3 regions of the Streptomyces sp. NPDC043738 genome follow, and region 1 is predicted to be linked to each of the others. Evidence: riboswitches for the same ligand, from Rfam matches in the RefSeq annotation. Region 1 holds a riboswitch; each other region holds the start of a gene.
The links. Region 1 has a riboswitch for S-adenosylmethionine ahead of AC0680_RS19730 (amino acid ABC transporter permease). Riboswitches for the same ligand answer to the same signal wherever they lie in the genome.
Positions count from the first base shown of each region.

Region 2: another riboswitch for S-adenosylmethionine. It lies ahead of AC0680_RS30905 (aminotransferase class V-fold PLP-dependent enzyme); the one in region 1 lies ahead of AC0680_RS19730 (amino acid ABC transporter permease).
Region 3: another riboswitch for S-adenosylmethionine. It lies ahead of thrC (threonine synthase); the one in region 1 lies ahead of AC0680_RS19730 (amino acid ABC transporter permease).

Region 1 is NZ_JBWKCJ010000014.1:86,682-97,139, forward strand. It holds gene AC0680_RS19710 (alpha/beta hydrolase) at 1-869, opposite strand, end outside; gene AC0680_RS19715 (hypothetical protein) at 1,344-1,703, shown strand; gene AC0680_RS19720 (pyridoxal phosphate-dependent aminotransferase) at 1,837-3,096, opposite strand; gene AC0680_RS19725 (PIG-L family deacetylase) at 3,324-5,171, opposite strand; SAM riboswitch class IV at 5,504-5,612, shown strand; gene AC0680_RS19730 (amino acid ABC transporter permease) at 5,961-7,043, shown strand; gene AC0680_RS19735 (amino acid ABC transporter ATP-binding protein) at 7,040-7,963, shown strand; gene AC0680_RS19740 (ABC transporter substrate-binding protein) at 8,068-9,093, shown strand; gene AC0680_RS19745 (GNAT family N-acetyltransferase) at 9,239-9,976, shown strand; gene AC0680_RS19750 (flavin reductase family protein) at 10,026-10,458, shown strand, end outside.
Region 2 is NZ_JBWKCJ010000030.1:97,213-107,670, forward strand. It holds gene AC0680_RS30875 (C40 family peptidase) at 1-212, opposite strand, end outside; gene AC0680_RS30880 (C40 family peptidase) at 521-1,546, opposite strand; gene AC0680_RS30885 (NYN domain-containing protein) at 1,850-3,223, opposite strand; gene AC0680_RS30890 (hypothetical protein) at 3,242-3,481, opposite strand; gene AC0680_RS30895 (rhomboid family intramembrane serine protease) at 3,809-4,489, shown strand; gene AC0680_RS30900 (Lrp/AsnC ligand binding domain-containing protein) at 4,486-4,767, shown strand; gene AC0680_RS30905 (aminotransferase class V-fold PLP-dependent enzyme) at 5,151-6,524, opposite strand; SAM riboswitch class IV at 6,705-6,822, opposite strand; gene trpD (anthranilate phosphoribosyltransferase) at 6,914-7,978, opposite strand; gene qcrB (cytochrome bc1 complex cytochrome b subunit) at 8,119-9,756, opposite strand; gene qcrA (cytochrome bc1 complex Rieske iron-sulfur subunit) at 9,753-10,458, opposite strand, start outside.
Region 3 is NZ_JBWKCJ010000011.1:153,634-164,091, reverse strand. It holds gene AC0680_RS17220 (sensor histidine kinase) at 1-188, shown strand, start outside; gene AC0680_RS17215 (hypothetical protein) at 289-732, opposite strand; gene AC0680_RS17210 (hypothetical protein) at 1,075-1,518, shown strand; gene AC0680_RS17205 (hypothetical protein) at 1,515-1,859, shown strand; gene groL (chaperonin GroEL) at 1,994-3,616, opposite strand; gene AC0680_RS17195 (cold-shock protein) at 4,052-4,255, opposite strand; gene AC0680_RS17190 (MoaD/ThiS family protein) at 4,743-5,021, opposite strand; gene thrC (threonine synthase) at 5,075-6,367, opposite strand; SAM riboswitch class I at 6,385-6,534, opposite strand; gene AC0680_RS17180 (glucosyl-3-phosphoglycerate synthase) at 6,733-7,689, shown strand; gene AC0680_RS17175 (alpha,alpha-trehalose-phosphate synthase (UDP-forming)) at 7,738-9,177, shown strand; gene AC0680_RS17170 (polysaccharide deacetylase family protein) at 9,339-10,319, shown strand.

The DNA.
Region 1 (10,458 bases):
TCCTGGGCGTACCGCCGCATCGCGTCATCGGCGGTCTTGACGTCGAGCCGGGCGACCTGCCGCATGTCGGCGGCGGGGTTGACGACACCGTCGAGCACCATCCGGCCCACCTTGCCGGGGAACAGCTTCATGTACTGCTGGCCGATGAACGTGCCGTAGGAGACGCCGGTGTAGTTCAGTTTGGCGTCCCCCAGGACCGTACGCAGTACATCCAGGTCGCGTGCGACGCTCACGCTGTCCATGTGCGCGAGGACAGCGCCGCTCGCCTTCCGGCAAGCCTGGGCGCGCCTGGTCGCATCGGCGAACGTCTTCTGTGCCTCCGGTACGGTGCGCGGCGGGTTCTCGGGCCCCTGCGCCACGCCCGCGGGGCACTTGATCTGCCCGGAACCGGCTATGCCTCGTGGGTCGAAGCCGACCAGGTCGTAGCGGGCACGAGCCTGTCCGCCGGCCTGCCAGTTCCCGTTGGCCACGTCGGAGGCGCCGCCCGCGCCGGGCCCGCCGGGGTTGAAGAACAGTGACCCCAGCCGACGACTGTGGTCCTTGGCCGGAACCCGCGACACCCGCAGCTTGACGGTCTCCCCGTTCGGGGCGGCGTAGTCGACAGGTACCTTCACCCAGCCGCACTGCGCGCCGGGCACCGCGTCGGGGGTGACGTCCACGCCACAGGCCGCCCAGTGGACCTTCTGCTGCGTGAAGTGTGCGGGCAGCGCCGGGACGGACGTGTTCAGGCCCTTGACGTCGTCGGGCTGGGACGCGGCGACGCCGCTGACACCGCAGACCGTCACCACCAGCGTGGCGGCTGCCAGTGCCGCACCGGCGGTCAAGGGTATGGACTTGCGGGGAATGGGCATCACCGTTCTCGCTCTCATCGCTCCCCCTGGGAAGCATGCGCCCGGACGGGACCGGCCCGCTATCGGCTCCGTCACAGTCGTGGCGGTGGGTATACGCAGCGCTGTGGGGCAATCGCGCACCGCAATCGCCGGGGCGGTGGGCGGTGTCCGGTAGCGGCGAGGGCCGGGCGGCGGTGTCGCGGTGGTCCTCGGCCGGGGTCACGGTGAGTGGTGCTGGAGGAACCCGTTCGTGACGGGCCGGTGCCGTCGGGCGGGGCATGGCGGTCCGGAGTGAGCGGCCGGCACCGCGCGGCGTCCCACGTCGGCGTCCTGGCTGGGGCTGTTCGCGCTGGTCAGCGGGTGGGACGTCCCAGGACTGCGGCAGTTGCGCGGTGGGGATGGCCATCGCGGTGGTCTGCCTCGCACGCTCGACGGCGTAGCTCGGGTGGCGTGCCCCGCCGCCCTCCCTCACGTCAGGGAACACCGGAGCACCAGAGGAAAGGACTCCGCGTCATGAGGAACGCGCTCCGTAAGCGTCTCGCACTGGCCGCCGCCGCGGCGGCGCTCGGCGGTGGGCTCGCCCTGCCGGCCGGGCCCGCGGTGGCCGCGCCCGCACAGGTGGGCCCCGGCGGCCGCGCCACCACAGAGGTCACGGAGGGCGCGGGCATCCTGGGCACCGCCCCGGCCTGCGTCCGGCGGGACGTCATCAAGCACGAGAAGAAGGTGACGGTGGGGAACGACTGCGGCCGGGCCATGCATCTGAAGGTGGTCATCGACTGGGGGCCCGACTCGCGGTGTCTGACCTACCAGCACGGCGAGGCCTGGACCTGGCACTGGGGGAGGGGCTCCTACGGCAAGGTCGTCACCTGCTGAGCCTTCCCCCGGCACCGCGGTCCACGGCGGGAACGGATCGGCGGAACGGGCGCGGCACCGAGCCCCGGCTCCGCGGACACCTCGCGCCGCGGCACGCCCTCCGTGGACCGCGTCGGTACGTCGTGCCGCCTGCTCAGCCGAGCTTCTTCAGCGCTGCGCCGATCCGCTCCACCGCCTGCACGACCTTGTCCTGGCCGTACGCGGTGAAGCACAGCCGGAAGTAACCGGGGGAGGGGCAGAACAGCGTCTGCCCCGGCAGCAGCTGCACCTGCGCCTCCTTCTCCAGGTACGCACGCAGCTTCTCCTCCCGGTCGTCGATCTCCGGGAACACCGGCAACCACGCGCCGCCGTGCGCCACCGCCGGAACCTTGCCGAGATACTTCTGGAGGTCCAGGAAGAAGAACTGGGCCGCGTTGTCGGTGTTGTTGCTCAGGAAGGGGACGCCCGCCGTGCTCAGCGCCTTCTTCACCGCCTCGTAACTCGCGGTCAGTCGCTCCGGATACACGGTGTGCATCAGCTGCTCGGGGTACCAGGGCCCCTTGTCCGCACCCCTACGGAACAGCTTTCCCACGATCACGTTCTTGAGCGAGTCCAGCGGGCTGAACCACGACATCTCCTTGAGCCCCTTGCCACCCCGCATCGCCTTGCGGACGTACGCGGAGCGGGAGAGGACGAAGCCCGTCCGGAAGCCCGAGAGGCCGAAGTCCTTGGCCAGGCCCCAGACGACGTGGACACGGTCCTGGTGCTGGGGGTAGAGGCCGAGGGAGAACGCGCTGTGGAAGCCGGGCTTGGCCTCGGCGACCTGGCTGTGCGCGTACATCTCGTCCGAGATGATGTGCATGTCGGTCTTCGTCAGCGCCCAGGTGTAGATGCTCTCCAGCAGCTCCTTGCTGTAGTTGGCCCCCAGCGGGTTGTTGGGGTTGGTCAGGACGAGCAGCTTGGGGTGGGGGTGTGCGTTGTCGTACGCGTCCTGGAGGGCCTTCAGCGTCAGCTGGAACGGGTGGGCGCCCGTCACCGGCAGTGGGGCGAACACGCACCGGAGGCCGGGCCGTTGCTCGAAGCACCACTTGAAGCCCTGCCAGGAGGGGGCGGGCAGCAGCACCCGGTCGCCCGGTTCGAGCACCTCGCCTTGTTCGAGGGCGAAGGCCAGGCACTCCAGTGCTCCGGAGACTCCCGCGGTGGCGTAGATGTCGTCGGCCTCGACGATTGGTGACATCGTCTGCTTGAGCAGTCGCGCGATGTGCTGCCGCAGCTCGTCCGTGCCGTACGACCTCTTGTAGCGGATGTCCTCCGGGCCGATCTCCGGGTTCTTGAAGACGTCCTCCTTCAGCGAGTCGTAGAGGAGGACGTTCTCCGCGACGGCCAGATTCAGTACCGGTGCCGGCAGCGACACATGGTGGAGGGCGAGTCGCTCTTCGGGGTCGGTGATCCCGTACAGGATGGCGGCAGCGTTCTCTGAGACGTCGTCGGTGGCAGTGATGGCCGTGGCCCCTTCCAGCGCGTGTACCCCCTGCGGCCCGGAGTGTCCGCTTTGGTCGGTTATCCGTGGCGTACCAGCGGGAAACGGTGCCTCAGACGAAGTCACCCGGGCAGATCAACGCGACGCTGCCGGAGGAGGCCTCAGGGGGTCTGGCTCGGCGGGTTGCGGGGGCCGCCCGCGAGGGGGACACCCGTGCGGCGGGCCTGCTCGACGGAGGCCCGGGACTTCGCGCTCCGCGCCGCGTCCTGGGGGATCTCGGCGGGACGTGTCGGACGCCCGGGCGGCGGGACGTATCCGGGCAGGCGCAGGGTGCGCCACACGTAGGGGTCGGCCTGGGCGCTGCCGTAGGGGGACCAGGCCAGGCGGGTCTTGCCGGTCTTGTCCTGGGTGTCGGAGTCGTAGAGGAGCACGTTGGCGGTGAGGCGATCAGGATCGGCCGGGGCGGGCAGATCGGCGAGCGGGATCCTCGCTTCGACCGAGTAGCCCTTGTACGGGTCGGTGTCGACGGAGGCCACGGCCATACCAGGGGCGTTGCGGTTCGCCGGCCCCTGGCGGTTGTCTCCGTCCCGCTCGGCGCAGGGGACCTTGCCGCCCTTGGTGAAGGGGAGGACGCCGGCCTTGAAGGTGGTCGAGGTGTCGTCGGAGCGGCCCTGGGGGTCGAGGTCGATCTCGACGGCGTCGGTGCGCCAGTGGCGTTTGCAGTCGCCGGCGGCGTCCAGCGCATAGCCCTTGATGTCGTCCGTGACGTGGACGATGGCGTAGAGGTCGTCGCCGTGGCGGGAGAATTCGACGGCGGCCGCGCAGTCCCTTTCGCCCTTGCACTCCTCTCCCTCCCAGTGCTGCAGCTCCAGCTTCGGACCCGGGTATTCGCCCGGGCCGGCCACCCCGTCCACGACGGGAGTCTTGGCGACTTCAGGAATGTCGGTGGAGGAGTGGGCGGGGTAGGAGGGCTGGGCGTCATTGGCCAGCCACGGCATCTTCATCCGCCGCGCCCAGTCACGGAAACCCGCGTACAGCGGGCGCAGCCCGGACTGCTCGCGCACCGCGGGTGCCGGCGGATTGCTGCGGTCGGCCAGGACGGTGAACCATTCGCAGGGCAGCCGCTCCCGCTTGGTCTCGACCGTGTGCGGCAGTGAGCCGAATCCCTGGGTGACGTAGTCGCGGGCCGCGTCCCGTTCGATCTGGGCCCACGTCCTACCCGGGTTCTTGGTGGACCGCGTGCCGGTCCACACGCCCACGACGGGCAGTCCGGTGTGCGGATCCCTGGACTTCGCCGTGGCGCAGGCGGCACCTACGGGCCCCTTGAAGCCCCAGCTCTGGGCCAGCAGTTGGGAAGGCTTCCACACCGCGTACTTCTCCCCGTCGATCTGCTCGGGGAACGCGTTGCGATCGCCGGCGAGACGGAACGCCTCGACGGCGAGGCGACCGGCCTCCTGGTGGCTGCCGTGCTGGTTGAACGGGCGCGGGTCCATGGTCACCACTTTGTGCGGGGTGGTCGCCCGGATCAGCCGGACCAGCCGCGAGAGGGTGTCCGTCGGGGGCTGCGGTGCTCGGTTCCAGATGGTGGTGGTCAGAGGGGCGGACAGTGTGTACCAGAAGTCCGGCTTGTCGAGGTAGAAGACATTGCGGATACCGGCCCGCCCGACGGCCTTGCGTTCCTCGTCCTCACGGATCATGCCGAGATCGGCGCCCTCCTGGTCGCCGGAGGCGTTCCCGCCGCCCTCGCCCCGGGTGACGGTCACCACGCCGGTGCTCAGCCCCGGGTTCTCCCCCCACTGTCCGAACGTGGCCAGGGACTGGAACTCGTCATCCGGATGGGCTCCGATGAACAGCACATCGGTGTGCGCCGGATCCGCCTTCGTGGAGGAAGCGGCCCGTGTCTCCGGCCCGCTCCCTGTCGCACAGGCGGTCGCGATGAGCGCGCTACCGACCAGGCCGAGCACGCAGAACGCGGCCGGCAGGGCAGGCCGAGGCTTCGATCCCGTCAAGAGGCCATCCTTGTCTTTGGAGACGCACGATGACAGGACGTGTGACGTGCGCGGCGATGATCAGCGACAGGGGCAGCCTGCCCCGAACAGCAGCAATCGGCTTCCTCCCTTCGCCCGAACAGGGGTGAGCCGATCCGCTGCTTCGGCAAGGGGAGGGAGGGGGACCCTGCCTGACGGGGTGTGACATGGCTGTGCGCGTTCCGCTGCATCCCGCGAGGATTCTCCCGACTCGGTTTTGCCGTCAGGACTCTCCCGACTCGGTTTTGTCGTCCCACAGGTCGGGCAGGCTTTGACAATCATGTCCGAGGTCTGTCTAACTTACGCCGTAGATCGGTCATGAGCGTCAGCGACAAGCCCTGGCTTGCTGACCGGCAACCCTCGCACCGCGGTGGGGTGCCCCAGGTGACGACCGGACCGGAAGACTTTCGGTAAGCGCGAGGCCCGCACGGGCCAGAACAGTGATGGTGACGGAAATGTACGCAGCCTTCGGGACGGCCGCATGGCGGCGCCGTGGCTGCCTGCTGCTGTGCGCCAACCGGTCGGTCGATCTGCTCCGCGTCAACAGCGCACTGTGTACCGGCAGCTGAGCTGCACCTGCCGTGCCGTCTGCCAAGACTGACGGCTGACGGTTCGCTGCATCTGTGACGCCCACCGCTGTCGCGGTGTGCTCCTTTCCTTCCCAGCCCCCGTTCCGCGCCTCCCTGCGCATCGTCACGCAGAGCCCCTCCGGGGCCGCCGTGCCGTTGCCGCATCCGTGGTCCGGGGTGTCCGAATTCGCTGGAGCCCTCCATGAGTGAATCCCCCGGCGCTGCGGTATCCCTTGCCTCAGCGCCTCCTGCCGAGGAGATCCCCGAACCCTCCTCCGCACCTCGTCCGGTACGGCCTTCCGAGGCCGGACCTTCCGAAGCCGGACCTTCCGAGGCCGAACGGCCGGGTGCCGACGACACCGCACCGCGGCCACCGGCGGCACAGCGGGTGCTGCCGCTGCGCAGACCGGGCCGCTGGATCGCCACGGCGATCGTGCTGGTGCTGGTCGCCCAGGTCGTCCACGGACTGGTGACCAACCCCTTCTACCAGTGGGACCGCTTCCAGTACTGGTTCCTGCGCCCGACGATCCTCGACGGTCTGCTCATCACCCTCGAAGTGACCGCGTACAGCGCCGTGCTCGGTCTCCTCGGCGGCATCCTCATCGCCCTGGGCAGGCTCTCCCGGAGCCCGGTGCTGCGGGCGGTCAGCTGGACCTACACCTGGCTGTTCCGTTCGGTCCCGCTGATCGTGGTGCTGCTGTTCCTCTACAACTTCAGCGCGCTGTACAAGACGCTGAGCCTCGGGGTTCCGTTCGGTCCCGCCTTCTTCACGTTCGACGAGTCCCGGCTCGCCACCGACATCGTCGTCGCGGTCGTCGGACTCAGCCTGAACGAGGCGGCGTACGCGTCCGAGGTGGTGCGCAGCGGCATCCTCGCGGTCGACCAGGGGCAGCACGAGGCGGCATCGGCACTCGGCCTGCCGAAGGGCTACCAGTTCACGAGGATCGTCTTTCCGCAGGCCCTGCGCTCCATCACCCCGAACTACGTCAATCTGCTGATCAACCTGATCAAGAGCACCTCGCTCGTCTTCTACGTCTCGCTGCTCGATCTGTTCGGCTCCGTGCAGAGCATGGGCAGCACCTACCCCGGTGACATCGTCCCGCTGCTGCTGGTCGCCACCGTCTGGTACCTGCTCCTCACGAGTGCCGTCTCCGTCGTCCAGTTCTACGTCGAGCGGTACTTCTCCCGGGGCGCGACGCGCATCCTGCCGCCGACGCCGTTGCAGAAGTTGCGGACCGGTCTGCGTGATCTGCGGGCCCGAGCGCGGAGGGAGACAGCGATATGACCACCCAGACCACCGAGGTCTCCCGGACGCCAGGGGCCGGTGACACCACCCGGGCCGCCAAGGCCGTCGAGACCCCCAGGACCACTGAGGCCGTCGAGACCACTGAGACCGGCGAGGTACGACCGGCCGCCGTCGAGGTCCACGACGTGCACAAGTGGTACGGGGCCCACCGGGTCCTGGACGGCGTCGAGTTGACCGTGCGGCCCGGTGAGGTCACCGTGATCCTCGGGCCGTCGGGGTCCGGCAAGTCCACGCTGCTGCGGGTGATCAACCACCTGGAGAAGCCCGAGGTCGGGTACGTCAGTGTGAACGGCGAGCCGATCGGTGTGCGCGGGCTCGGCGAGCGCGGCAAGACGGGGGTCACCCCGGCGGAAGGCCGGGGGAGGCTCAAGGAGCTGAGCGAGCGGGCCATCCTGGCCCAGCGCAGCCGGATCGGCTTCGTCTTCCAGAACTTCAACCTCTTCCCGCACCTGACCGCGCTGGACAACGTGGCTGCCGCTCCCGTGGCCACCGGGAAGCTGACCAGGCCCGAGGCGCAGGAGCTGGCCCGTGAACTGCTCGGCCGGGTGGGCCTGGCCGACAAGGTCGGCGCCCATCCACGGCAGTTGTCGGGCGGCCAGCAGCAGCGGGTCGCCATCGCACGCGCCCTCGCCCTGCGGCCGGGGGTCATCCTCTTCGACGAACCCACCTCCGCGCTCGATCCCGAACTGGTCGGCGAAGTCCTGGCCGTCATCAAGGACCTGGCCACCAGCGGGACCACCCTGATCATCGTCACCCACGAGATCGGCTTCGCCCGTGAGGTCGCCGACCAGATCGTCTTCCTCGACGAGGGCCGGATCGTCGAACAGGGCCCGCCCACCGAGGTGCTGGACCAGCCGAAGCACGAGCGGACCAGGGATTTCTTGAGCAAGGTGCTCTGACCCCGCCGTTCGTCCCACTGCCGCGGCCCCGCCGTGGCTCGCCCCCACACCACCGAAGAACCCACACCACACCGCCACCGCCACTCACCGAACCAAGGACAGCCATGCGCATCCGCAGCCTCCGCAGCCGACTCCTCCGCGGCCTCACCACGGGCACCGCCGTCGCCACCCTCGCCACCGGCATCTCCGCCTGCGGGGGCAACAGCGACGCGGCCGGCAGGTCCGACAGCAGGCCGTCCGGGACGGTCGCCGTGGGCGCCCTCTCCAACGGAGCCGGCAAGGAGACCGACCTCAAGGTCTCCGAGGTCAAGTCCATCAGTGCCAAGCTGCCTCGGCCGATCGCCAAGAAGGGCAAGCTGGTCATCGGCGTCGGCGCCCTGCCGGCCGGCTTCCCGCCGCTGGCCTTCGTGGGCGACGACCAGAAGACCCTCACCGGAGCCGAACCGGACTTCGGCCGGCTGGTGGCCGCGGTCCTCGGGCTGAAGCCCGAGCTGAAGAACTCGACCTGGGAGAACATGTTCGTCGGCATCGACAGCGGCCGGGTCGACGCGGCCTTCTCCAACGTCACCGACACCGAGGAGCGCAAGAAGAAGTACGAGTTCGCCACCTACCGGCAGGACAACCTGGGGTTCGAGGTGCCCAAGAAGAGCACCTGGAACTTCGACGGCGACTACCGGAACCTGGCCGGCAGGACGTTCTCGGTGAGCCGGGGCACCAACCAGGAGAAGATCCTGCTGGAGTGGAAGGCGAAGCTGAAGAACGAGGGCAAGGACCTCACCGTCAAGTACTACCCGGACGCCAACAGTGTCTACCTGGCGCTGAACAGCGGGAAGATCGACGCCCACTTCGGCCCCAACCCCGGAATCGCGTACCACATCACCCGGACGGCGAGGACCCCCAACGCGACGCGTAGTGCGGGCAAGTTCTCCGGGGCCGGCGCAAAGCTCCAGGGGTTGATCGCGGCGACCTCGAAGAAGGGCAGCGGGCTGGCCGAGCCGGTCTCCGAGGCGATCAACTACCTGATCGAGCACGGCCAGTACGCCAAGTGGCTGGCCGCCTGGAACCTCTCCAACGAGGCGGTCAAGACCTCCCAGGTCAACCCGCCCGGCCTGCCGCTCGAGAACTCCTGATCAACGCTCGCACGGGTCTTTGCCGCCCGGGACGCCGGCGCCACGTCGGAGTCCCGGGCGCACCGAACCGCCATGTCCGCCACGGATGACACCGATGTCACGAATCCCACGGATGCCACGGATTCCACGGAGCCCTCTCACCACCATGTCCACCAGCGTCTCTCCTTCCCCCGCGCAGAGCCCGGCAGAACCGCACGTCCTGGACAACGCCGTATGGGCCGCGCTGACCGGGCCGCATGCTCGGTTCGCCGAGCGCCTCGGCCGCGCTGCCCGCTACCCCCTGGACGTGTGCCCCTTCACCGCCCTCGCCGACCCGGCCGATCCGGAGGCCTGGGAGGACCTGGCCGCGTTGGTCGGCCCGGACACCGCCACCGCCGTCACGGGCGCGCGCGCCGCCCCCGACGGATGGGACACCGTGGAGAGCGGGCAGGGCGTCCAACTGGTCGACACCGGGCTGGACGCCGAACCGGCCCCCGAAGCGGTGCGCCTCGGACCGGAAGACATCCCCGAGATCCTGGACCTGATCGCCCTGACCAGGCCGGGCCCCTTCCTGCCCCGCACCGTCGAACTCGGCACCTACCTCGGCATCCGGCACCGGGGAGCGCTCATCGCCATGGCGGGGGAGCGCGTGCGTCCGCCGGGCTGGACCGAGATCAGCGCGGTCTGCACCCACCCGGCACACCGGGGACAGGGCCTGGCCACACGACTGGTCCGGGCGGTGGCGGCCGGGATCCGGGAGCGCGGGGACACCCCCTTCCTCCACACCCACGCCGGCAACACCACCGCCATCCGCCTCTACGAGTCGATCGGCTTCACCCTGCGCCATCGCACGAACTTCCTGCTGGTGCGCACCCCGGACGGTCGTCCGGCACCGACGCCGTGAACAGGCAGCCGCCCTGCCCGCCCACGCCCAGACGCCGAAGGGAACCGACATGATCACCTCCGAGAACCGTCCCGCACGAACCTCCGCGGGCGCTGCCGCCGACGACATCCTCCGCCGCACCCTGCGGCGCCACGCAGCCGGAGTCACGGTGATCACCGTGCCGGGCCCGGCCGGCTTCACGGCCACCTCCTTCACCTCCGTATCGCTGCGGCCGCCCCTCGTGTCCTTCTGCCTGAGCCTGGGCGCCTCGACCGCGCCGGCCGTGCGCGCGGCGGACCGGTTCGCCGTCCACCTCCTCGGCACCCAGAACGCCGAAGTGGCACGGCAGTTCGCGCTCAGTGGCACCGACCGGTTCCAGGGCGTCGACTGGACCGAGCACGCGGACGGCCTGCCCGTCCTCGCCGACGTACCCGTCTGGCTCATTGCCAGGGTGACGCTGCGTCAGCCCGTCGGCGACCATCTGCTGGTCGTCGGCGAGGTCG
Region 2 (10,458 bases), on a different contig from region 1:
GCGTCGGCGCCGTTGAACTTCTCGGTGACCCGCTCCGCCTGCTCGTAGAGCGTCCGGACCCGCGCCAGCGCCGCGTCGCGGCCGGCGGGGTCCGTGGGGGAGGCGGAGGCCGGCGGTGCCGACAGTCCCGCGGTCGCCAGCGCGGCGGACAGCAGGGTGACCCCGGCGAGGGTGCCCTGGCCGTGCTGTGCGGGACGGCGGTGGGACGCCACGAGAGCCACACTCCTTCCGATGGGGGTCCCGCCTGCTCGTAGGGCCCTCCCCTGCTTGAGCGGAGCCGAGAGCCTGGGGGCCGGCCGAGAGCGTGGGGGAATCCCCTGTCGCCCGGGAGGGCGCGCGGTGACCGGATGTTGCGAGGGCAGACAGTAACCGCGCCGGTGCACACCGGCCAAAAACCCCATTCGGTGCACAAAAAGCCGCCCCGCCGGTGACTGTGCAGGTCACCGGCGGGGCGGGAGGTCAGCGGCGAAGGCCGCAATTCGCCCGTTCGGGCGGCAGGTTGAGGCGGCGGCGAGTCCGGTCAGACCCGCACGCCGAACATGAACGGCATGTTGTTGATCGACTCGTAGCGCACGGAGGCACCCGGCTTCGGGGCGTGCAGTACCGTGCCGTTGCCCGCGTAGAGGCCGATGTGGTGCAGGTCGCCGTAGAAGAGCACCAGGTCGCCGGGCTTGAGGGCGTCCTGCGAGCTGATCCGGGTACCGGCGTTGGCCTGCGCCTGCGAGGTGCGCGGCAGCGACTGGCCGGCCTGCTGGTACGCCCAGGAGGTCAGGCCCGAGCAGTCGAAGGACGACGGGCCCGTGGCACCCCAGACGTAGGGCGACCCTATCTTGGACTGCGCGGCGGCCAGGGCGGCCGCGCCGCGCTGCGAGGCGGGCACGTCGTTGCCGAGGTCGGCGCGCTCGTTGCTGCGGTCGGCGCGGGCCTGCTCGGCCTCCATGGCCGCCCGCTCCTTGGCCGTCAGGGTGTTGAGCAGCTGCTGCGCCTTGGCGAGCTTGCCCTTGATCTCGTCCTTCTTCTCGCCGAGCGCCTTACGGGTCTCGGTGAGGTCCTGGATCTTGCTCGCGGCCTCCGCGCGCTCCTGGGCGAGCCGGCGCTGCTTGTCCGCGATGGTCTTGAGCTGCTCGGCCTGCTTGCCGCTCAACTGGTCGAGGGTGGCGGCCTTTTCGAGGTAGGTGTCCGGGTCGCCGGAGAGGAACAGCTGCACCGAGGGGTCGATGGACCCGCTGCGGTACTGGCCGGAGGCGACCGCGCCGAGACCCTTGCGGAGCTGGTTGAGCTCACCCTGCCCGCGCGCGACCTTGTCCTGGAGGTCGTCGACCTCCTTCTGGAGCTTGTCCTGCTGCTCCTTGACCCCGTTGTACTTCTCGGTGGCCTGCTCGGCCTGCTCGTAGAGCTTGTCGACCTCGGACTTGACGTCCTTCTTCGACGGCGAGGGGGCGGCCTGGGCGGCCTGGGACGAAAGGGCCACGGCCGCCGCTGCGGTGGCGGTGAGCACGGTCACGCGGGTACGGCTCGGCTGCTTGGGTCGACGGTGGGACGCCACGGGGGCGAGCTCCTTCTTCCTCCAGCCGCCTACCGGGAAGTGGGGGGGCAAGACCCCGGCTCCGCGTGAACGCCGCGGACTCGGCGGTACCTTCACTGTTCATCCCGGTTGGATGATCACCTGTATGAAGGTTCGCGCCTGACCTTAGTAACCGAGCTGTGATCGCTTCAAATCCTCATAGGAAAAATCTGCGCCACAAACCCCATCCTTTACCAACATCACACAGGCAGTGAGCGCCAATTGACACTGAGAGACGGATGACGAGCATTTTCTTCCGCGGTCCGGAAGTCCGAATCCCGCCCGTCAGGTACGGGCAAGTCGCTTGAGCAACAGGGCCGATGCGACCGGCCGCGCCCCGGCCTTCGCCACACCGTCGGCCACTTCCCGGTCCGTGGAGACCACGACGACCGGGCGGCCGGGCGGTTCGGCACGTACGAGTTGACGAATCAACTCGTCGGCCGTTACGCCCGGTTTGCTGAACAGGACCCGCACCCCGCGCGGCGGCGCGAGCAGCACCGGCGCCGCCAGCTCCGCGCCGTCGAAGACGCAGGTCATCTCGGCGCCGGTCTGCGCCGCCAGCACCGCGAGCCCGCCCAGGAGGCGCAGCCGCTGCTTGTCGAGCGGCATGGTCGGATAGCCGGTTTTGGTGACGTTGTAGCCATCCACCACCAAATGTGCCTGGGGCAGCGCCAGTAGCTGGTCGAGCAGCGCGGGGTCCGTCTCGGACAGCGCACGCGTCGCGATGTCCTTGGGCGTCATCCGGCCCGGCGCGACCGCCTCGACGGTGTCGGCCGGATGGACGTTGGCGGGCGGCAGCGCCAGCTCGCGGCGCAGCCCCTGGGCGGCGTCCAAAACGGTGTCCAGCAGCAGCCGCAGCCGCATGTCCTCGACGCTGCGCCCCTCGCGGACGGCTCGCCGGCTGGTCTCCAGCGACGCCTCGGCCTCGGCGATCCGGGCCTTGAGCCGGCGCACCTCGCTGTCCGCGGCGTTCTTCTCCGTCGCCGACCGGTCCCGTACGTCGGCCAGCTCGGCCTCGGCCTTGCGCACCGCGGCCTCACCGCGCTTGACGTCGCTCAGCGCGCTGCGCAGCTTGCGGCGCAGCGTCTCGTTCTCCTTGCGCACGGCCTCCAGGTCCACCCGGATCCGCTCGGTGTCCGTGCGCGCCTCGTCGCGCGCCTGCGCCAGCTCCGCGCGCAGCCTGGCCAGCTCCCGCTCGGCCTCCTCGCCGGCCCGCTCGGCGCGCGCCCGCTGCGCCTCCTCGCCGGCCGCCGCGACGAGCTTGACCCAGCCGTCGGGCCGCAGCACATAGGCGGCCGCGGCGACATCGAGCGGATCGGCGGCGGCGGGCGGGGTGCCGTGCTCCAGCGCCTCGGCGAGCTCCGGCTGGGCCTCGCGCAGCTTGCCGGCGATCCGCTGCCGGAAGACCGCGTCGCCCTCCAGCGCCGCGGCCATCGCGTTGCCGGCGAACTTGGCCCGGCGGGTCGGGGTGAACCGGGCGTACTGCCGCAGTGGAGCCGGGAGTTCGGCGACGGTCAGCGCGCCGAAGGACTCCGCGGTGAGCGCCACGACCCGGCGCCGTACGCCCTCGGGCAGCGGACGGTCGAGCACCTCGTCCGCCGCACCCGCTGGTGCGTCGGCACGCTCGGCTCCCGGCTCCCCTTCTGGACGGTCCACCACGGCTGCATCGCTCCGATCTCAGGCGTTCGCGCCCGGACGGTCCACCAGTTCGATCTGGTCGACCGCGTTGCACCAGCGGCAGCGCACGGACTCGATGCTCTCACTGAGGACCTCGCGCTCCTCCACCTTCGGCTCCCCTGCCAGGTCCAGGTGGACGTACTCCACGACCTTGGCCTGGCGGGTCACATCGAAACGGGTGAGGTTGCCGCACAGCGTGCAGCGCCACCGGGTTTCGGCCGTCGGCAGGGGAACAGACATCGTGTCGTCCTCTTTCATGCTCGTCGATCTCATGCTGCTGCGCCGTTCACGCGGTGCGCCGTCGGACTGCGGAAGTACGCAAGGTACTGCCTGCAACCCTACGGCCTGATGGGGGGCCGGTGCGGGCCCCGCCCAGGAGCCGGGACGCGGCGAGGCACTCTGTCCCGATTGCCCGCATTACGCCATGATCACTTCATGACGGCGTCGGCTCCCCCTCCCCGTTCACCCCGTACTCCGCGCTCCGCGCGCGCCGATTCGCCCCGCCCATCCGGCCTCCTCCCCCGCCCGCCGCACCCCACCCGGTCCCTGACCGCGGTGTTCTCGCGGCTGACGAATGTGCTGATCGGCCTGTGCTGCGTGGTCTTCGTGGCCGGTCCCGTCTGCACCCTGAACCGGATGTACGGCACCGGCGACGCCCTGCTGAAGGCGCAGACCGCGTACTTCGAGCGGTGGGGCGTGATCCCGCTGGAGCTCTGGAGCGGTTCGCTGCGGGCGCTGATCACTCCGCTCACCGCGCTGTTCGTGCACGGCAGCTGGCTGCATCTGCTCGGCAACATACTGTTTCTGTACGTCTTCGGCGGGATGGCCGAGGCGCGGATGGGCCGGCTGCCGTTCGCCGCCTTCTACCTCATCATCGGCTACCTGGCGCTGCTCGGCTACGCGGCCGCGCACGCCTCCTCGGGCCAGACACTGGTGGGCGCCTCCGGCTCGATCGCCGGCGTCCTGGGCGCCTTCCTCTACCTCTTCCCCCGGGCCCGGGTCACCAGCGTCTTCCCCTTCCTGTTCTTCCTTCCGCTGCGCTTTCCCGCCTGGATCGTGCTGCTGTTCTGGTTCTTCCTCCAGTGGCAGGCCGCCCGGGACGACCCCCACGGGCCCGGCGTCGCCTACCTCGCGCACGTCGTCGGCTTCACGCTCGGCTTTCTGTACGCCTGGGTCCGGTACCGGAGGGATAGTGTGGGGGCCACCAGGGCGAATGACCCGGCGACCGAGGGAGAGAGCCAGCCGTGATCACGTCGATCGTGCTCATCAAGACCAGCGTGGACCAGATCCCCGAGATCGCCCAGAAGATCGCCGCACTGGACGGCGTCAGCGAGGTCTACTCCGTCACCGGCGCCCACGACCTCATCGCCATGGTCCGGGTCGCCGCCCACGACGACCTGGCGGACGTCATCCCCGGCCGGATCAGCAAGGTCCCCGGCGTCGCCTCCACCGAGACGCACATCGCCTTCCGCACGTACTCCCAGCACGACCTGGAGGCGGCGTTCGCGATCGGGCTCGACGCGTAGCGCTGCGCTGGGCTTGCTTCCCACGTTTTCGGCTGTCCCGCCGTGGGGGTTTCGCTTGGTTCGCCTGCGGCGGGCTGGGTGCCGCTGCGCGGGGCGTTTTCGGCAGCGGGTGCGCCCCTCCGGACTCCGTCCTGCGGTCCGCCCCCTCCCGTGGGAGGGGGAGAGAGACCGGTGGGGCCGGACGTCAGCGTTCGTGCGCCGGTAGTCGACGGAGCAGGTCAGTCCCCACCGGCCCGTCTTCCCACTCACCCACGGGAGGGGACAGACCGTAGGACGAAGTCCGTAGGGCTGTCACCGCACCCGACACACAACCGCCCGCCGCAGGCGCAACGGCGAGAAACCAGCACGGCGCCGCAGCCGACAACGTGGGACGGCTCCCCGCGTCAAAGAGACGCGGGTACGCAACGGCCGTCCTCCGTGCGGTAGTTCCACCGTGCGCCGTCCGCGATGAGTTCCTTCACCGCGCCGACGAAGCGGTCGATGTGCTCGTCGGGGGTGCCGGCGCCGAAACTGACGCGGATGGCGTTCAGGGCGCGCTCGCCGGGGGCCGCCTCGGGGGCGCCGCACTCCCCGGGGTCCTGCGGCTCGCTGCCCAGCAGGGTCCGCACGAGCGGGTGCGCGCAGAACAGGCCGTCGCGTACGCCGATGCCGTACTCGGCCGACAGCGCGGCGGCGAAGTGCGAGCTGTTCCAGCCGTCGACGACGAACGAGAGCACGCCCACCCTGGGTGCGTCGTCGCCGAAGAGGGAGAGCACCCTGACCTCGGGCACCTCGGCCAGGCCCTGCCGTACCCGGGCGATCAGCGCCTGCTCGCGGGCGCCCAGGTTGTCGAAGCCGGCCTCGGTCAGCGCCTGGCAGGCGGAGGCGATCGCGTAGGCGCCGATGACGTTCGGCGAACCGGCCTCGTGCCGGGCGGCGGTGGTGTGCCACTCGACGTCCACACCGCCGTCGGTGCGCCGGGAGACCCTGCGGCTGGCGCCGCCGCCGGCCAGGTACGGCTCGCCGTCCTGCAGCCAGTCCGCGCGGCCGGCCAGCACCCCGGCGCCGAACGGCGCGTACAGCTTGTGGCCGGAGAAGGCGACCCAGTCGACGTCCAGTTCGGCGATGTCGAGGGGGTGGTGCGGGGCGAGCTGGGCCGCGTCCAGCACGATCCGCGCGCCGTGGGCGTGGGCCGCGGCCGCCAGCTCCCGCACCGGCCACAGCTCACCGGTCACATTGGAGGCACCGGTCACGCACACCAGCGCCGGCCCGTAGGGCTCGCGCTCGGCGAGCGCCCTCTCCAGGATCTCCACCGCCTGCTGCGGGGTGCGCGGCGCGTTGAGGTACGTCACCGCGACGTCCGCCCGCTGCTCCCACGGCAGCAGCGAGGCGTGGTGCTCGGTCTCGAAGACGAACACCCGGGTGCCGGGCGGGAGTACGGAGGCGAGGAGGTTCAGCGAGTCGGTGGTGGCGCGGGTGAAGACCACCTGGTCGCCGGCTCGGCAGCCGAGGAACTCGGCGATGGTCCGGCGGCTGTTCTCGAAGAGGTCGGTGGAGAGCTGGGAGAGGTATCCGGCGCCGCGGTGCACGCTGCCGTAGTACGGGGCGTAGGCGGCCACGTCGTCCCAGACCCGCTGGAGCGCCGGTGCGCTGGCGGCGTAGTCGAGCGCGGCGTAGTCGACCTCGCCGCCGGTCACGAGCGGGACCAGGACATCGCGTCCCAGAACCGGCAGCGGGGCACAAACGGAGCTGTCGGCGGCAACGGCGGAAACAGACATGGCGAACTCCCGTGAGAGACAAGCGAATTCGCTGCGGGCGGACGCGTCAGGGTGCGTCACAGCGCACTGCGGGGCGCCGCAGCGTGAAAGGAAAAGGGGTGCGGAAAAGGGGCCGTCGGGCCCTATCGCATTCGCTGGTTCACGGAAGTTCTCCCTCGGGGACCAGGATCCCTGGCGAGGGATCCGCGCTTGCCGCAGACCTCGCTGCCTGCGGCCTGGTCATCACCCGGGGCACCCCGCCACGGACGGAGGGTTGCCGGACAGCGGGCCGGGGCCTGTGTCGCTGTCACTCGTGACCTGCGCAGCATCATGCCACACGATCAACAACGCGCAAGCCCCGGTCCGTATGACGGACTGGGGCCTGCGTCACACTCTGCGTCACCTGCCGCTCATGCGTTGCTGGCGGTCACCCACCGCTCCAGCGCCCGCCTGGCGGCGCCGGAGTCGATCGAGGCGGCGGCCTTCTCGATGCCCGCGCGGATCTGCGCCGCCAGGGGGGCGTCGTCCGGCTCCAGCGCGACCAGTGCGGCCGCCGCGTTCAGCAGGACCGCGTCGCGTACCGGTCCGGTCTCACCGTCCAGCAGCCGGCGGGCCACCTCCGCGTTGTAGGAGGCGTCCGCGCCGCGCAGGGCCTCGACGGGGACCAGGTCGATGCCGACGTCCCGCGGGTCGAAGTGCTCCTCGCGCACCGTGCCGTCCCGCACGACCCACACCCGGGAGGTCGCGGTCGTGGTCAGCTCGTCCAGGCCGTCGTCGCCGCGGAAGACCAGCGCCGAGGAGCCGCGCTCGGCGAGCACCCCGGCCAGGATCGGCGCCATCCGGGCGTCGGCGACGCCGGTCGCCTGGGCGCGGACCTTCGCCGGGTTGGTCAGCGGGCCCAGCACGTTGAAGGTCGTGCGGATGCCGAGCTGGCCCCGGGCGTTGGCGACGTGCCGCAGCGCGGGGTGGAACTTCACCGCGAAGCAGAAGGTGATGCCTGCTTCCTGCGCGACCTCGGTGACCCGCTGCGGGGTGAGGTCGAGGTTGACGCCGAGCTTCTCCAGCACGTCGGAGGCGCCGCTGGCCGAGGACGCCGCGCGATTGCCGTGCTTGACGACCTTCGCGCCGGTGCCGGCCACCACGATCGAGGACATCGTGGAGATGTTGACGGTCTTGGCGCCGTCGCCGCCGGTGCCGACGATGTCGACGCTGGGGCCGGGGACCTCGATCAGCCGGGCGTGCGCGTACATGGTGCGGACGAGTCCGGAGATCTCGGCGACGGTCTCGCCCTTGGCTCGCAGCGCCACCGCGAAGCCGGCGATCTGGGCGTCGCTGGCCTCGCCCCGCATGATCTTGTCCATCGCCCAGGCGGTGTCGTCGGCGCTGAGGTCACGGCCGTCGAGGAGGGCGTTGAGGATGCCCGGCCAGGTGTGGGCCGCCACGCTGTCGCCGCCTGCCGGGGTCACAACGTTCATGGTCCACGCTCCTGGTGTGTTTCCTGCTTATGCCGTCACCCTATCGACCCCGCGGGCACGCCGGAGGGCCCCGTCCGATCGCCGGACGGGGCCCTCTGGGTGGCGTGCTGCCTACGGTGCGCTACGAGGCGCCGAGGGGATCAGTGGTGGCCGTGGCCACTGGTGATCTCCTGGTACTCCTCGACCGTGGGCTTGGCGATGACGCTGTCCTCGCCGTAGTAGGACTTCGAGAGCTTGGCGCGCAGCTTCTGCGAGCGCTTGATCTTGCGCTTGACGCCGTTCTCGTCGACCTCCGGGCCCAGCTCGAGCGGCTTGGGCTGCTCGTGCTGCGTCAGGAGGTGCAGCTGCTCCTGGTCGAGCGGCTCGTGGACCTCGATGAACTCACCGTGCGGCAGGCGCTTGATGATGCCGGACTCGCGGCCGTGCAGCACCTTGTCCCTGTCGCGCCGCTGCAGACCCAGGCAGATCCGCTTGGTGGCGATGAAGGCCAGCACCGGTCCGACGAAGAACGCGATCCGGACGAACCAGGTGATGGTGTTGATCGACAGGTGGAAGTGGGTCGCCCACAGGTCGTTGCCACCACCGATCAGCATCACGAAGTACGCGACCAGCCACGCCACACCGAAGCCGGTGCGGGTCGGGACGTTGCGCGGGCGGTCCAGGATGTGGTGCTCGCGCTTGTCGCCGCGGACCCAGGACTCGACGAACGGGTAGACCGCGATGGCGACCAGGACCAGCGGGAAGATCAGGATCGGGATCAGCACACCGAAGTTGATGGTGTGGCCCCAGAAGTCCCACTCCCAGCCCGGCATGACGCGGACCAGGCCCTCGGCGAAGCCCATGTACCAGTCGGGCTGGGCGCCCGTGGAGACCTGGTCGGGCCGGTACGGTCCGATGGCCCACACCGGGTTGATGCTGGCGACCGCGGCGATCACCGAGATCACACCGAAGACCAGGAAGAAGAAGCCTCCGGCCTTGGCCATGTAGACCGGCAGCAGCGGCATGCCGACGACGTTGTTGTTGGTCTTGCCGGCACCCGGGAACTGGGTGTGCTTGTGGTAGAAGACCAGGATCAGGTGCGCCACCAGCAGGCCGAGCATGATGCCCGGCAGCAGCAGCACGTGCACCGTGAAGAACCTCGGGATGATGTCGTGCCCGGGGAACTCGCCGCCGAAGATGAACATCTGCAGGTACGAACCGACCAGCGGCATCGCCAGGATGACGCCCTCGATGAACCGCACGCCGGTACCGGAGAGCAGGTCGTCGGGGAGCGAGTAGCCGGTGAAGCCGGTGAACATGCCCAGCACGAACAGCAGGAAGCCGAACAGCCAGTTGACCTCGCGCGGCTTGCGGAAGGCGCCGGTGAAGAACACCCGCATCATGTGGACCATCATCGCGGCCAGGAAGACCAGCGCGGCCCAGTGGTGGATCTGGCGGATGAGCAGACCACCGCGGACGTCGAAGCTGATGTCCAGCGTCGACTCGAAGGCCTGGGTCATCCGGATTCCCTGCATGGGCACATAGGAACCGTGGTAGGTGACCTCGGCCATGCTCGGGTGGAAGAACAGCGTCAGATAGACACCGGTCAGGATGATGATGATGAAGCTGTAGAGCGCGACCTCACCCAGCATGAAGGACCAGTGGTCCGGGAAGATCTTGCGCATGTTGGCCTTGGCGAGGCTGTAGATGCCCAGCCGGCCGTCCGCCCAGTCGGCGATCCGCTCGCCCCGCGGCGCCTGGCCGCGGCGCGGGTTGGTCGCGCTTTGTTCGTTACTCATCCGCGCTCCCAGAAGCTCGGGCCGACGGGCTCCGCGAAGCCGCTCGCGGCCTCCAGGAAGCCGTCCTTCTCCGTGATGTGCAGCTGCGGCAGGGCGTGTCCGGCGGGACCGAAGATCACCCGACCACCGTCAGCGAGGTCGAAGGTCGACTGGTGGCAGGGGCAGAGCACGTGATGCGTCTGCTGCTCGTACAGGCTGATCGGGCAACCCACGTGGGTGCAGATCTTCGAGTACGCCACGATGCCCTCGTGGGACCAGGCGAGCTCCTGCTTGTCCTTGATGTTCTGCGGCTGGATCCGCACGAGCATCAGGGCGTCCTTGGCGATCTTGTTGTTGAAGTCGTGGTCGTCCTCCTCCAGGCCCTCGGGCTTGGCGAAGGTCAGCGACCCGACCGCGATGTCCTCGGGACGCAGCGGGAGGTTGGTGGACTGGTTGACCAGGCGGACGCCCTTCTTCCAGCCCGTGGTGCGCAGCTTGGTCCCCGGCAGCGGACCGAGGTCGCGCAGCAGGACGACGCCGGAGAGCGGCACCAGGGCCAGCGCGCCGAACATCGTGTTGCGGATCAGCTTGCGACGGCCGAAGCCCGACTCCTCGGCACCGGCCTGGAAGTCGGCCATGACCTTGGCCTTGACCTCGGGCGTGGCCTCGATCGGGTGGCGGTCGTCGGCGACCTCCACGTCCGACATCAGCGTGCGGGCCCAG
Region 3 (10,458 bases), on a different contig from region 1:
TCATGGACCGGCCCGCGGGGACCGGCGCCCGGTTCGAGGTGCGGCTGCCGCGGCCCGTCGACGTGGAGGCCGACACCCGCACCCTGCAACTGCCGCTGCGCCGCACCTGGTTGAGCGAGATTCCGGCCGAGGGGTTCGCACCGGAGCCCGCGTCAGGTCCGTACGGGAATCCGCACCGGGGCCCGTAGTGGATACCGCACCGGGGGCCGTAGTGGACACGGCCCGTAGGGGACACCCCCCGGGGGCTCCGCGCGGACTCCGGGCGCCGCCGCCCAGGGTCTGAGCCCGTCACCCCTCGTGGGGCCGGGGTTCCTTGACCACCCGCGTCGTCGTCCGGGTCGTGCCCGCGGAGCAGGTCACCGAGCGGAACCGCCCGCCGATCTCGGCGACCCAGAACGCGTCGGCGAGCGTGCGCGCCTGGACGGTCCGGCCCCGCCGCCACCCCCGGAAGGACACCTCGACGACGTCGGCACCGGGCGGCAGCTGCCCCCATGCCAGGGACCAGCGCGTCGCCGCCCGGCCGCCGTGCCGGCCGCCCCTGAGCGGGGAGAAGCACAGCGTGCTCACGACGGACACGTCGATCAGTCCGGCCTCGTTGTGCACCTCCAGCGCCGGGCGGCCCTCGGCGCCCCGCGCGAGGCGCAGCCGCCAGCCGCTCAGCGGCAACCGCAGGGCACGGGGCCCGAGGACGGTGAGGGTGGCGGAGCCCGTAGGGGAGGGCTCGTCCGGCATGAGGAAACCACCGCGGTCCACTGTTTCTCCCGGGGTTCGACGGCTCGATGCGTGCGCTGCCGCCGACGCGGCGCGGGCGCTGACGCTCAACTGCCCCGGAGCGTAGGGGCGCTCCTTGTGGATTCCTTGTGTGCGCCGAACGCCCTCCGGCCCCTGGCGACGCACACCGCACCGCACCGCACCGAACCGCACCGCACCGCACCGAGTCACAAGGTCCCCACAAAGAAGGCTCCTACGGTCTGCGGCACGGCCGGCCGGTCCGCCTCACCGTGACGTGAGGACGGACGCGGCCGGGTCCGACCACTGGCGAAGACCCATTCGTTCCTGGAAGGGAGCACCACCATGCAGCGTCCCAAGAGCGCCGTGGCAGGAGTTCTGGCCGCATTCGCTCTCACCGGTTCCCTGCTGGCCACGGCAGGGCCGGCGAACGCGGCGGACGACGGCCCGGCCCCCGCGGCGACGACCTCGCAGTCCGGCGGCAAGGGCGAGGGCAAGAGCAAGGGCAAGGGCATCTGTGCGCGGGTGCCCCGGCTGGAGGAGCGCATCACCAAGGCGCTCGACCGGCTCAACGGCGACGCGGACACCAAGGGTTCGATCGCGCGGATGGAGGTGCGGGTGAAGAGGGCCCACGCCAGGAACCACGACGAGGTGGCCACGTTCCTCCAGGACCGGCTCACCCACCGCAAGGAGCTGAAGCCGACCCTCACCCGCAAGCTCCGTGACCTCAAGGCCGTTGCGGCCTGGTGTGCGAAGAAGGACGACGCCAAGGGCGGCGGCGGCTCGTGAGGCGGTCCGCCCGTCGGCTCGCGCTGCTGCTGATGGCGGCGGTGGCGGTACCGGTCCTGGCGGCCACCGGCTGTTCGCAGGGCTCCGGCGGGGCGTCCTCGGGGGGCTCCGCGCGAAGCGGTGCGCCGTCCTCGGCATCGCAGGGGCCTTCCGAGTCGTCCGAGTCCTCAAACTCTTCCGGCTCACCCGGCTCACCCGGCTCTTCCGAGTCACTCGGTTCATCCGAATCGTCCAGCTCTTCCGACCTCTCCGCCGAGGAGGCGGAGATGGCGAAGAAGGTCCGGGACGCCGAGAAGGCGGCGGACGACGCGGACGCCGACGCGGCCGGGGACTCCCGGTGAGGAGCCGGTGAGGGAGCCCCCTGAGGCTCCCGTACGACAACGCCGTCGGGGCGGCACCCCCTGGGAGGAGGGTGCCGCCCCGACGTATGTGCGGACGTGTGATCCGGGAGGGATCAGCGTTCCGATCCGGAGGATCAGAAGTCCATGTCACCGCCCGGCATGCCGCCCGGAGCGGCCGCGGCGGCCTTCTCCGGCTTGTCGGCGATGACGGCCTCGGTGGTGAGGAACAGCGCCGCGATGGAGGCGGCGTTCTGCAGCGCGGAGCGGGTGACCTTGGCCGGGTCGATGATGCCCTCGGCGACCAGGTCGACGTACTCGCCGGTCGCGGCGTTCAGGCCGTGACCCGGGGTCAGGTTGCGCACCTTCTCCACGACGACGCCACCCTCGAGGCCGGCGTTGACGGAGATCTGCTTCAGCGGGGCCTCCAGGGCCAGCTTCACAGCGGCGGCACCGGTGGCCTCGTCGCCGTCGAGCTCCAGCTTCTCGAAGACCTGGGAGGCCTGGAGCAGGGCGACGCCACCGCCGGCGACGATGCCCTCCTCGACGGCCGCCTTCGCGTTGCGAACGGCGTCCTCGATGCGGTGCTTGCGCTCCTTGAGCTCGACCTCGGTCGCGGCACCGGCCTTGATGACCGCAACACCGCCGGCGAGCTTCGCCAGGCGCTCCTGCAGCTTCTCGCGGTCGTAGTCGCTGTCCGAGTTCTCGATCTCGGCGCGGATCTGGTTGACGCGGCCCTGGACCTGGTCGCTGTCGCCGGCACCGTCGACGATGGTGGTCTCGTCCTTGGTGATGACGACCTTGCGGGCGCGGCCGAGCAGGTCGAGACCGGCGTTCTCCAGCTTGAGGCCGACCTCCTCGGAGATGACGGTGCCACCGGTGAGGATGGCGATGTCGCCGAGCATGGCCTTGCGGCGGTCACCGAAGCCCGGGGCCTTGACGGCGACGGACTTGAAGGTACCGCGGATCTTGTTGACGACCAGGGTCGACAGGGCCTCGCCCTCGACGTCCTCGGCGATGATCAGCAGCGGCTTGCCGGACTGCATGACCTTCTCCAGGAGCGGCAGCAGGTCCTTCACGTTGCCGATCTTGGAGTTGACGATCAGGATGTACGGGTCGTCGAGCGACGCCTCCATACGCTCCATGTCGGTGGCGAAGTACGCCGAGATGTAGCCCTTGTCGAAGCGCATACCCTCGGTGAGCTCCAGCTCCAGACCGAAGGTCTGGGACTCCTCGACGGTGATGACGCCTTCCTTGCCGACCTTGTCCATGGCCTCGGCGATCAGCTCGCCGATCTGGGTGTCGGCGGCGGAGATGGAGGCGGTGGAGGCGATCTGCTCCTTGGTCTCCACGTCCTTGGCCTGCTCCAGCAGGGCGGCGGAGACGGCCTCGACGGCCTTCTCGATACCGCGCTTGAGGGCCATCGGGTTGGCGCCGGCGGCGACGTTGCGCAGGCCCTCGCGGACCAGGGCCTGGGCCAGGACGGTCGCGGTCGTCGTGCCGTCACCGGCGACGTCGTCCGTCTTCTTCGCGACCTCCTTGACCAGCTCGGCGCCGATCTTCTCGTACGGGTCCTCGAGCTCGATCTCCTTGGCGATGGAGACACCATCGTTGGTGATCGTGGGGGCGCCCCACTTCTTCTCGAGGACGACGTTGCGGCCCTTGGGGCCGAGGGTGACCTTGACGGCGTCGGCGAGCTGGTTCATCCCGCGCTCGAGACCGCGCCGTGCCTCCTCGTCGAACGCGATGATCTTGGCCATGTGAAGTGGTCCTCCCGGACGGGGTGGATTTCTCCGGATCGGCACCCGTGCCCGCGACGGACGGTCCGTGCGCCGTGTGGTTCCTTGCCCCACCCGGCGTCCGGACCTCACCGGCCCGATCCAAGTTCTGTCACTCTCACTCGGAGAGTGCTAACGCCAATGATTAGCACTCGGGCAGGGCGAGTGCAAGCCGCCTGAAGGGGCTCGCCGAGGGTCGGCGGGTGGGCGAGGGGTGAGCGACGGGCGGGCGCCGGCCGCCCGTCGGGGCGCCGCCCGGGGCATTGCGCGGCGGCGAACGGCACGGCACGGACGCAGGCGGGACGAGGTGCGGGCGCAGACGACGGGGACTCAGGTCCCGCCGCGGACAGGGCAGACAGAAGGCCCGTACCCCATGACGGGGTACGGGCCTTCTCTACGCTGCAGTCGGCCCGCGCCTCAGGCGCTCACCCTGACCATGTCCGCCTGCGGCCCCTTCTGGCCCTGCGAGATCTCGAACTCGACCCGCTGGCCCTCCTCAAGGGTGCGGTAGCCGTCCATCTGAATCGCGCTGTAGTGGACGAATACATCCGCACCACCGTCGACCGCGATGAAGCCGTACCCCTTCTCCGCGTTGAACCACTTGACGGTGCCCTGAGCCATGCCTAACTCCCCTATTACTGGCCCTTGCGCAGGACCGCACTCCGCGGACCCGGGTCAGACCTCACCCCGCGAAATGGCCCGTGGGGTGTGCGCCGGAACGCGTCGACCGCCGCTGAATGTATCTGCACCGATGCCCAGCGCAACAGGTCAATCGGACGAGAATTCTGGCGCCGGAGAATCGGAAATATGCCGTGAAATCCCGTTCCTCCGGGGCAAGTCGGGCCGGGCATAGCGCACGTAAGCGACAAATGCCGCACACACTTTGCGCACAACTCTCCGCGGTTTCCTATGCGTTCGGCACGTGCGCGGAGTTATCCGGAACGGGGATCACCGCAATGGTATCCCCTTTCACTAAGCGGAATTGCCCCGTCCGATTTCAACGGACGGGGCAATTCCGGTCAAGTAGGTGAAGAGATGGCGCAAATTAGCGCTCACCCGTCGACCGATCGGGGGCGACCGGTCGACGGCCACCGGGCGCGTACGCCTTTCAGCAGCCGCCGGCGACCGCCGGGATGATGGAGACGCCCGCACCGTCCGGGGTCGGCGTCTGAAGGCCCTGCTCGAAGCGCACATCGTCGTCGTTGACGTAGACGTTCACGAAGCGACGCAGCTTGCCGGCGTCGTCCAGGACACGGGCCGCGATGCCCTGGTGGTTCTTCTCCAGGTCGGCGATCACCTCGGAGAGGGTCGAGCCCTCGGCGGTGACCTCGGCCTCACCACCGGTGTACGTACGGAGGATGGTGGGGATGCGGACCTTGACGCTCATGGGTTCTGCCTTCCGGACAGGGTTGGGGAGTGCGGGTTCGTAGAGCTGTGGACTCAGCCTGCCAGGCCGGCCTCGCGGAACGCGTCCAGGCTCGGGCGGATCGTGGCCGTCGGCCCGGACGTCGGCGCGACGGCGTCAAGCGTCTTGAGGCCGTCACCCGTGTTGAGGACGACGGTGGTCAGGGACGGGTCGAGCAGACCCTCCTCGATCAGCTTCCTGGTGACGCCGACGGTCACCCCGCCCGCGGTCTCCGCGAAGATCCCCTCCGTCCGGGCCAGCAGCTTGATCGCGTCCACGACCTGCTCGTCGTCGACGTGCTCCACCGCACCGCCCGTACGGCGCGCGATGTCGAGCACATACGGACCGTCCGCCGGATTGCCGATCGCCAGCGACTTGGCGATGGTGTTCGGCTTCTGCGGGCGCACGACGTCGTGCCCGGCCTTGAAGGCCGTCGACACCGGCGAGCAGCCCTCCGCCTGGGCACCGAAGATCCGGTACGGCCGGTCCTCGACCAGGCCGAGGGCGATCAGCTCCTTGAGCCCCTTGTCGATCTTCGTCAGCTGCGAGCCGGACGCGACGGGGATGACGATCTGGTCCGGGAGCCGCCAGCCCAGCTGCTCGCAGATCTCGTACGCCAGCGTCTTGGAGCCCTCGCCGTAATAGGGGCGGAGATTGACGTTGACGAAGCCCCAGCCCTCGCCCAGCGGGTCGCCGATGAGCTCCGAGCAGAAGCGGTTGACGTCGTCGTAGTTGCCCTCGATGCCGACCAGGTCGCCGCCGTAGACCGCGGCCATGACGACCTTGCCGGCCTCCAGGTCGTGCGGGATGAACACACAGGACTTGAAGCCCGCGCGGCGGGCCGCGGCGCCGACCGCGCCGGCGAGGTTGCCCGTGGAGGAGCAGGACAGCGTCGTGAAGCCGAAGGCGCGGGCGGCCTCGACGGCGATCGCGACGACCCGGTCCTTGAAGGAGTGCGTGGGGTTGCCGGAGTCGTCCTTGACGTAGAGCGCGCCGGTGACGCCCAGCTCGGCGGCGAGCCGGTCGGCCTTGACGAGCTTGGTGCAGCCGGGGTTCAGATTCGGCTTGTCCGCCACATCGGTGGGGACGGGCAGCAGCGGGGCGTAGCGCCAGATGTTGTCCGGACCGGCCTCGATCTGCTTCCGCAGCGCCTCGGGGTCGCCGCTCGGCAGGTCGTAGGCGACTTCGAGCGGCCCGAAACAGGTCGCGCAGGCGAAGAGCGGGCTCAGGTCGAAGCGCTCACCGCACTCACGGCAGGACAGCGCGACGGCGGGACCCAGAGCGACGGCGGGGGCGGTTTCGGTGACTTCGGTGCTGTACACAGCCATGGAGGCGAGGCCCTTTCTCCTCATCTTCCTCATGGCGCATCTCGCCATGAGACGGATTTGGCACCTTCCCTAGCCGGGAGCCTCGCGCGCGATGATCGCGACGGAGACCGGCTGGAGGGTTGCCGGGGCTTCAACGGGCCGTATCCCTCTGCCCCTCTGGATGAGCGGTATGGCGCTGGGACGAAACCCAGGCGTTTGTGGCGCGGCGACCCCGACATGCGACGGCCATCCGCGTTGTTCAAGACTGTAACCGAAGGCCCTGACAGTTGAGATAGTCGTCCGAACCGCGAGATGGATCACAGAATGGCCCACACGACGGATTGCATACCGGTCGCGGCACCGGCGGCCACCGAGGAGTCGTAGACGTGCTGGAAGAGGTGGAGCGCTGGCTGAGCAGCCGCTCCTGGTCCGCCGCGGACCGTCCGCTGGAGCAGCTGCTGGAGGCCAAGCGCCAGACGGGCCGCACGGTCAGCGTCGTGCTGCCCGCGCTCGACGAGGAAGCCACGGTCGGCGCGATCGTCGCCGCGATCCGCGCCGAGCTGATGTGCGACGCCGTCCCCCTGGTCGACGAGCTGGTGGTGCTGGACTCCGGATCCACCGACCGCACCGCCGAGGTCGCGGCCGCGGCCGGCGCCCGCGTCGTGCACCGCGACACCGTCCTGCCCCGGCTGCCCGCACTGCCCGGCAAGGGCGAGGTCCTGTGGCGCTCGCTCCTGGTCACCACCGGCGACATCATCTGCTTCGTCGACGCCGACCTGCGGGAGTTCTCCGCCACCTTCGTCTCCGGGATCGTCGGCCCCCTGCTGACCGACCCCGACATCCACTTCGTCAAGGCGATGTACGACCGTCCCCTGGAGGCCGGCGGCCGCCCGGGCGAACAGGGCGGACGGGTCACCGAGCTGGTCGCCCGCCCCCTGCTGAACCTCCACTGGCCGCAGCTGGCCGGCTTCGTCCAGCCCCTGGGCGGCGAGTACGCGGCCCGGCGCTCCCTCCTGGAGCGCCTGCCCTTCCCGGTCGGCTACGGCGTCGAGCTCGGTCTGCTCGTCGACGCCCTGCACACCGTCGGCCTCGACGCCCTGGCCCAGGTGGACGTCGGCGTACGCAAGCACCGCCACCAGGGCGGCCAGGCCCTCGGCCGGATGGCGGCCGCCATCTACCGCACCGCCCAGCTCCGGCTCGCCCGAGGCCACCTGGTGCGCCCCCGGCTCACCCAATTCGACCGCGGCGAGGAGGGCTTCGTCCCGCGCACCACGGACGTGGACACCGAGGAGCGGCCGCCCATGGCCGAAATCCCCGAGTACGCGGCGCGGCGGGCGGCCTGACCCGTGTCCGTACGTTTGCGCGGTTCTGCGGCGGGTTAATGTCGCGACATGGTCTCCGAGCGCAGTGCGGTCCGGGCAGGTGCCGAGGTTCTCGTCGCGTCCAATCGCGGGCCGGTGGCGTACGCCGTGGGCGAGGACGGGGCGCTGAGCGCCAAGCGGGGCGGGGGCGGGCTGGTGTCCGGGCTGTCGGCCATCGGTCCCGGCACCGACGCGGTGTGGGTGTGCGCGGCGCTCGGTGACGGGGACCGGGAGGCCGTACGCCGGACCGGGGGCGCCCTGGCACCCGAGGACACCGGTGGACAGCGCGTCCGCATGCTGGACATCCCGTCCCAGGTGCACGCCGACGCCTACAACGGCATCGCGAACTCGGTGCTGTGGTTCGTCCACCACATGCTCTACCAGACGCCGCTGGAGCCGGCCTTCGACGCCGGGTTCCGGCAGCAGTGGGGCGCGTACGAGACGTACAACCGCGCCTTCGCCCAGGCCCTCGCCGACGAGGCCGCCGAGGGGGCGGCGGTGCTGGTGCAGGACTACCACCTGGCGCTGGTGCCGGGAATGCTGCGCGCACTGCGGCCCGACGTACGCATCGCGCACTTCTCCCACACGCCGTGGGCGCCGCCGGACTATTTCCGGATGCTGCCGGACGAGATCGCGCGGCAGCTGCTGGAGGGCATGCTGGGCGCCGATCAGCTGGGGTTCCTCACCCACCGCTGGGCGGACGCGTTCACCGCGTGCTGCGCCGAGGTCACCGGCGGCACGGGTGGCACCCGGATCGGTGCGTACGGGCTCGGGGCGGACGCCGACTTCCTGCTGGAGCGGTCGCGGCGGGCGGACGTCGAGGAGCGGCTGGCCACCCTGCGCGAGCAGATCGGCACCGGTCCCGACGGGGCGGCACGCAAGACCATCGTCCGGGTGGACCGCACCGAGCTGTCCAAGAACATCGTCCGCGGCCTGCTGGCCTACCGTCAGCTGCTGGCGGAGGAGCCGTCGTGGCGCGAGCGCGTGGTGCATGTCGCCTTCGCCTACCCCTCGCGCCAGGACCTGGCCGTCTACCGGGAGTACACGGCGGCGGTCGGCCGGCTCTCCGAGGAGATCAACTCCGAGTACGGGACGGCCACTTGGCGTCCGGTCGTGCTGCACGTGAAGGACGACTTCGCCCGGTCGCTGGCCGCCTACCGGCTGGCGGACGTGGCACTGGTGAACCCGATCCGGGACGGGATGAACCTCGTCGCCAAGGAGATCCCGGTGGTGTCGGAGCAGGGCTGCGCACTGGTGCTGTCGCGGGAGGCCGGGGCGCACGAGGAGCTGGGCGGCCACGCGCTGACCGTCAATCCGTACGACGTCAGCGGTACGGCGCGGGCGCTGCACGAGGCACTGTCGATGGACGCCGGGGAACGCGGCGAGCGGACGGCGCGGCTGGCGGCGGCCGCCACCGCGCTGCCACCGGCGCAGTGGTTCCTCAAGCAGCTGCGCGCACTGGTCGGCTGAGCCGGACGCCGCCGGCTGCGTCCCCTGCCGGACGCCGGGCCACCCGCCGGGGTGGTGACCGGCGTCACCCCCCTCCGCCTTGAGGCTCACATCAATGTGAACGTTCGAGGCTGCGTACAGGAAGCACCGCACCAGTACGCACCCGACGCGAGGCGAGGACGATGAACCAGCCGATGAACCAGTCGACGAACCAGTCGATGAACCACCAGCTCCTGGACGACCGAGCCATGGACGACCGGCCCGTGGAGAACCGGCCCGTGGAGAACCGGCTGTACGACTACAGCCCGATCGTCGACCGGGCACCGATCCGGTGGCCGGGCGGCGCCCGGGTCGCCTTCTACGTCGGCCTGAACATCGAGCACTACCGGATCGACCGCCCGTCGACGAGCACCTTCCCCGGCACCGCGGAGCTGACCCCGGATCCGCTGAACTACGGCTGGCGCGACTACGGGCCCCGGGTCGGCTTCTGGCGGCTGATCGAGAGCCTCGACCACCATCGCGTACGCGCCAGCGTGCTGCTCAACTCCGATGCCGGTGAACGCTATCCGCAGATCATCGAAGCGGGGCGGGCCCGCGACTGGGTGTGGCTCGCCCACGGCAAGAACAACTCCACCTTCCAGGCCGACATGACACCCGACGAGGAACGCGCCTACCTGACGGAGGTGATCACCAGCATCGAGCGGACCACCGGCCGGCGGCCGCGCGGCTGGATGGGACCGGCGCTGACCGAGACCTTCCGGACTCCGGAACTGCTCGCCGAGCTCGGGCTGAACTACGTACTGGACTGGACCAACGACGACCAGCCGTACCGGCTGAACGTGCCGGGGATGCTCAGCGTCCCGTACTCCGTCGAGCTCAACGACATCGGCCTGTTCGTCAGCAAGGGTCTGACGGGGCCGGACTTCGTGCAGATCGTCAAGGACCAGCTCGACCAGCTCCACGAGGACGCGGCGGACAGCGGCCGGGTGATGTCACTGGCCCTGCACCCGTTCGTCATCGGCCAGGCATTCCGCCACAAGTACCTGGACCAGGCCCTCGCCCACATCGTCAACCACCCCGGAGTGTGGCTGACCACCAGCGACGAGATCGCCGCACACTACGAACGGACGGCGGTGGGGGCGTCGTGGACGACGGCGTCGTAGCCGGCGACAACGCGCACGAGGGAGTCGTGGACGACGGCATCGTGGACCGGGGAGTCGTGGACGAGGGAGTCGTGCACGGGGGCTAGGTGGCCCGAACACTCAGGCCGAACGCCCAACCCAGGCCGAAGGATCACCCAGG